Regions from separate parts of the Glaciecola sp. 2405UD65-10 genome, predicted to be linked through region 1. Evidence: predicted binding sites of a transcription regulator. Region 1 holds the regulator's gene; the other holds the start of a gene.
What was found. Region 1 encodes FliA, which starts transcription of late flagellar genes. Its sites were predicted from a motif close to CTAAAGNTNNNNNNNNNNNNGCCGATA; they were not measured.
Positions count from the first base shown of each region.

Region 2: a site for FliA is predicted at 1,880-1,906, ahead of ACOI22_RS12515 (DUF3530 family protein). Genes of this name have one in related genera too.

Region 1 covers NZ_JBMEUF010000001.1:1,176,257-1,179,414, forward strand. The annotation lists gene ACOI22_RS05410 (protein phosphatase CheZ) at 7-753, opposite strand; gene cheY (chemotaxis response regulator CheY) at 777-1,160, opposite strand; gene ACOI22_RS05420 (RNA polymerase sigma factor FliA) at 1,220-1,948, opposite strand; gene ACOI22_RS05425 (MinD/ParA family ATP-binding protein) at 1,959-2,807, opposite strand; gene flhF (flagellar biosynthesis protein FlhF) at 2,804-3,158, opposite strand, start outside.
Region 2 covers NZ_JBMEUF010000002.1:97,150-100,307, reverse strand. The annotation lists gene ACOI22_RS12520 (diguanylate cyclase) at 1-796, shown strand, start outside; gene ACOI22_RS12515 (DUF3530 family protein) at 785-1,792, opposite strand; gene rluA (bifunctional tRNA pseudouridine(32) synthase/23S rRNA pseudouridine(746) synthase RluA) at 1,942-2,598, opposite strand; gene rapA (RNA polymerase-associated protein RapA) at 2,606-3,158, opposite strand, start outside.

The DNA of each region.
Region 1 (3,158 bases):
GCTCCCCTAAAACCCTAAGCTTGACAGCAAGTCATCAACGTCATCTTGGTTATCCATGACGTCTTCACGTTTTGCTGCATCGATAATTGGCCCTTCGGCTTTTACTTTATCGTCTATTTCTAGAGAAGGTTGAGTTTTATCTTTGATTTGTGATGTATCACCGAACGTAGCAAGCATTTCAACAAGGTGTTGTTCCACTTCGTTTACTAAGCCGATGACTTGTCTTATAACTTGGCCAGTTAAGTCTTGATAGCCTTGTGCCATGAGTACTTCTGTTAAACTGCTATTTAATGCGCGTGAATCTTTTGAGACACTCTCTAATACGCAATCTAACTCAATGCATAAATGCTTAAATTCACCAAGTTCTATTTGGCGGCTCATTAATTTCTTCCACTCAGGTAAAATGGCCTCTAGGCGGTCATTTAACTGCTCAGCAATAGGCATGCTTTTTTCAACCGCATCCATTGTTGAGTTAGCGGCTTTTTCAGTTTCCTCAATCACGTACTCTAAACGAGACGTGGCATCGGGTAGCGATACTTCTGCCAAGCCAACTAACTTTTCATCCACGTTAAAATCGGTCAATGAATCGTGTAATTGGCGTGTTAACTTTCCTACTTCAGAAAATAGTTCCGCAGACTCATTTAGCGATATTGTGTGAATAATATCGTTTGCTGACTCAGTCTCGCCATTTTCTAGATGCTGAACCAATAGTTTGGCTTGCTCTAAAGATATAAGAGGTTGCTCTTGCGTCATGGGTTTGTTCCTAGTTAGTTGGATTAACCTAAACGTTCAAATATCTTATCTAGCTTCTCTTTTAACGTGGCTGCGGTAAACGGTTTCACTACGTAACCATTAACACCGGCTTGAGCCGCCGCTACAATTTGCTCTTTTTTAGCTTCAGCCGTTACCATTAATACTGGTAAAGGTTTTAGCTTATCGTTAGAGCGTATTGCGCGCAGTAAATCTATGCCCTGCATACCGGGCATATTCCAGTCAGTAACCACAAAATCAAAGTCGCCTTGTAACAACATTGGCAAGGCGGTGTTTCCATCGTCTGCCTCTTGAATGTTAGTAAAGCCCAAGTCTTTCAACAAATTTTTAATGATCCGACGCATAGTTGAGAAGTCATCAACTACTAGGATTTTCATATTCTTATCCAAAACTACCTCCGAAATGGATGTGCATTTAACTGCTTTAATTTAAATTAATAAGTATGTGACTATTGCTCAACACGCCACGATTGCATTTTCGATTTTAATTTAACCATTGCCTGTGAATGTATTTGGCTTACTCGCGATTCACTGACTTCAAGTACTTCACCAATTTCGCGTAAATTTAATTCTTCATCGTAATACAAAGATAATACTATCGCTTCTCTTTCAGGCAGGGTGGTAATCGCAACCGCCAATGCTTTTTGAAAGGAACCTTGCATCATCTCCTCAAAAGGTTTATCGGCACCTTTTGACTCTTCCGTAGTTAATACATCTTCACTTACGCCTAAATCTTCAATTCCAACCAATTTTCCAGCGTTCACTTCGCCCAACATTTGGTGATAAGCTTGCAAGGAAACATCTAATTTGGCGGCGACTTCAGTGTCACGAGCGTCTCGCCCTGTCGCCTTTTCCACTTGATTTATGGCTTCTGTAATGGCTCTTGAATTTTTATGCACTGAACGTGGCGTCCAGTCACCTTTGCGAATTTCATCTAGCATTGCTCCACGTATTCGAATACCGGCGAAAGTTTCAAAACTTGCGCCCTTCGAACCGTCAAAATTACGCGCGGCTTCAAGCAAGCCAATCATGCCTGATTGAATAAGATCATCTACCAAAACACTTGCAGGCAAACGAGCCAATAAATGATGGGCAATCCGTTTAACCAATGGCGCATGCTTCTCTACCAATTGGTTTTTATCTATTTGCTGTTGATATCCAGTCACTTTAGTACTCACTTTGGTTTACCTATTCTTGCATTGACACAAGGTTTTCAATAAAAAATTCCAAATGACCGCCAGCCTGATCAGGAATGGGCCAGTCATACATCTTTTCTGCCAGCTGTGTTATTGCTTTGGATGCTGGAGAACTTGGAAACGCTTCAACAATGGCGGTTTGTTTTCGCACTGCTTTGCGAACATTTTCATCAAACGGAACAATGGCCGTTAACTCTAGTGCCACATCTAAAAAACGGGTAGTTACTTTTGATAACTTACTAAATAATTCATGTCCTTCACGCTCGCTCCTTACCATATTGGCAACCACTTTAAACTTAAAAACGCCATGTTCTCTGTTTAGTATTTTGATTAAAGCGTAAGCATCGGTAAGAGACGTTGGTTCATCGCACACCACCATTACTACATTTTGCGCTGCACGTGAGAAGCTCACTACCATGTCAGATATACCTGCCGCCGTATCAATAATTAACATATCAATAGGTGTGCGAAGTTCTCCAAATGCGCGTATAAGCCCCGCATGCTCATGTCGAGTAAGTTCGGTCATAGATTTCGCGCCCGATGTAGCGGGCGCAATTTTGACGCCATAAGGGCCTGTCACAAGAATTTCATCAAGCGTGCAATCGCCGTTTAGCACATGCGACAAATTACGTTCAATGCGAAGGCCAAGCATTACATCAATATTAGCCAGGCCCAGATCGGCATCTAATACCATTACCTTCTTACCTAGCTTTGCTGCAGCTATAGCAGTGTTTAAAGTCAAGCTGGTTTTACCCACACCGCCTTTACCACCCGTTACGGCTACAACTTTAACTTGTTTATTTGAAGCACGTCTAAGCGTACTTGCCTGATCTTCTATCATATGCCACCTGCAATTGTGTCACTGCGACCGCCCTGCTCAAGCAAACCATATTTTTTATATAGTTTTGCTGCAATTAGCGTTAAGTTTGCTGAGTCTGCGAGTTTAATGTCTTCTGGTACACGCTGACCATCGGTGACATAACTCAACGATAAATCATTTTCAATCACCACACTTAAGGCTTCACCTAAGCTATAGCACTCGTCTAGCTTGGTAAAAATACAGCCTTTTATATTAGTTTGGTGATAAGCTTTAACCGTTTGCTTAAGTACTTGGTATTGTGCACCTGCTGGCAGTACCAAATATTTTCGAATATTGACGTTTAGGCCTGATTCATAGTCATTTAGCTGTTCA
Region 2 (3,158 bases), on a different contig from region 1:
TGTGCATTTTAGAGAGCTTCAAAGCACATGGTTGAAACGCAAGTGCGAACCTGTTTTTGCTTTAGCAGCACCTGTTTTCATCATATGGGAACAACATCCTTATTTATTTAAATTTGAAGCGAGTAGGCCTGTTACCTCAGATTCAGATTTTATGTATCAGAACGTGACTATCACCCCTATGTTAGACGAGCATGGAAAGGTCAGTAAATTGTGTTTAATGATTTACGACGTTACTGACCAAGCGCTTGCTAAAATGCGTATAGAAAACCTTAATCAGCGCTTAAAAACGATTAGCAGGGTAGATGGCTTAACTGGTTTATACAATAGGCGCTATTGGCAGGAAAGATTTGACCGAGAATTTAAATTAAGTAAACGTAATCAATCAACCCACAGTTTACTCATGCTTGATATTGATCATTTCAAATCGGTGAATGACAACTATGGGCATCAAACGGGAGACGAAGTCATACGGCATTTAGCCACAGTGATTGCAAAGGCTACTCGTGAAACTGATGTGGCGGGGCGCTATGGTGGCGAGGAATTTGTAATTTTACTGCCAGATACGAAGCTAGCGAGCGCGTATACCGTGGCTGAGCGTATTCGAACATATGTTGAGCAAAGTGTGATTGAGTATGAAAGCAACGAACTGAAATATACCTGCAGTGTAGGGCTTGCGGAAATTAGCGCTGATTACCTTCGACCTAATTTATGGATAGAAGCGGCAGATCAAGCCTTGTACTTAGCGAAAACAAGCGGTAGAAACTGTATTAAGTCGGCACTAGATTTACCAGCCTAAATAACGCATCCACCCCACCACCTCTTTCGTAAAATACTCACTTTGATTACGGCTCATTTGTACGCCTAAAATCTCTCTTTGTCGATAAAAGGGCTTTAGGGCGACTCTTGATTGAATTAACCTGTTTTCAAAGGTTTCTTTGGCCCAGTAATTGTCAGAGAGGGATCTAAGATCTAATACTGGTAACTGCACTTTTGCTAGGCTAAGGCTAAGCGTACTGTTAAGTTCGGGTTCAGGCCAATAAACGTTACTTATCACTAAAGCATTTACTTCAATATCTAAAATAGGACCTTGGGTATCAGTGCTTTGTAATAATCGTAAACTACTGGCTGCACTCTTGCCTTGCATGAGCAATATTTTATAGCCGGGGCTTTGCATGTATTGCGCATTTACTTCCTCGAGTAAAACACGAATAAACGCTTGGTGTTCATCAAATGTGTATGTAAGTTGCGGTGCCTGCATTTCAATAGATTTTAGCCCTGTTTGCACCGCTTCTTGCGGCACTGTGGGAACATCCGAAACATCGTCGCTTGACTCATTTAGTTCATCTGTCGCACTTTGTGCTTCAGGCTCGGCTGTTTCATCATCAAGTGTTTCTTGTTGATCAGACTCTGCATCTGCTTCATTGCTATTTTCGCTATCATCTAGCTTGTTTTGTTGAGCGCCTAAATATGCAGTGCTAGGGTTTACGAAAACTGTATTCCAGCCCCATTTAGGTAATGATTTAGCCACATGATACAAACTATTTTGAGCGTCGCCGCTTGCCTGTGCATCGGTTACTACTACCACAACACCTTTACTCAAGGCTTGCTCAGATGGAAAACTTAGCAAGGCAACCGGAACCGTTTGTTCGTTCACACTAAGCGCCAATTCTTTTACATCGGAACTGGGTAAAAAATAGGTGAAATCACTCGCGTAGGCAGGCCTTAAGCTAGCGCTTAGTAGCGAGCAAATAAGCATACTCATGTATAAGAGGCGGATAAAGTTGTGACTCACCAATAACACCTGCAATAAATATCTAAGCTAGAATGCACTAAAATTAGTGGCTACAAGATATATAGACGTTTAAAGATAATACACTGATATCGGCCAATTCAGCATAAACTTGGGGGCAATAGCTAACTAATTGTCAGGCATATAATTAGTTAAAAGGAAAAGGCAGAGGTGAAGTTTAATGGTTCTCCAGTGCTTGGGTGGGTAAAGCTAATTTTATTAGCATGTAAGCATAATCTGTCAGACAGCGCTTTTGCTTGGTCGTGGGCATATAGCCTGTCGCCTAAAATTGGGTGGCCCAGTGATAACATATGTACTCGCAACTGATGAGAGCGCCCAGTGATGGGAGTAAGTTTGACCAAAGAAGTATTATGGCTAGTGCTCACAACTTCATAATGAGTACAAGCCGCTTTACCATGCTCAAAACTTACCATTTGCTTTGGTCTATTGGGCCAATCGCAAATCAATGGTAATTCTACTTTCCCACTGAGTACTTCCAAATGTCCAAATACCCTAGCGTAGTATGTTTTATCTACTAAGCGTGTTTCAAATTGCTTGGAAATATGCCGGTGGCTAGGTTTATTTAAGGCCATTATCATTAAGCCAGAGGTTGCCATATCAAGCCTGTGTACAATTGTAGCTGTGGGCCAAACGCGCTGCACTCTAACTTGTAGGCTATCTTTATGCTCAAGCGCTTTACCTGGCACACTTAATAAGCCACTAGGCTTATTAAGTACCAGTAAGTCGTCATCTTGATAAAGAATCTCAAAGGCCGGAAATTGCGGCGGTGCATAGTGCAATAAAGCCATTTAGTATCTACTTAGGATTATTAACAACAACACGCACACTGTCGAGTATTGGTTCAGCTTGTTCAATCACTTGGGTCAATTGTTCGCGCTGCGCATGCAAATAATCAATTTCTTCTTGTCGAATAGATGGATTGTGTTCACGCAGTTCTGTTAAGCGCTCAATTTCTTCATCTAGCTCGTATTGCATATTAATAAGCGAAGCATTTTTAACGTTTTCTAGGTCTTTCTTGGCAACCTTAAGCGCTTCTTCTATCGTTGCACTTATAGGTTGTGCAAGGGCACTCGTTAACTGGCTTGCCATTTTTGTTTTTACTTTGAAAATGGGCGAGAAACCATGTTCTACCACGTTTAACTTGGCGTCTAGGCATACACGCACAGGTGTAGCAGGTAAGTATCTAAACAACTGCAATGATGGCGGCGCCACTTGGTTTAATACTGCAATTATTTCAACCCAATAAGCGCCAACAGGCGCACCGGCTTGGTTAACAAAGCACATACTGCTTTTGCCAATAACATCGGTTAAAACTGAGTCAATACATTGGGTCACAATGCTGTTATCA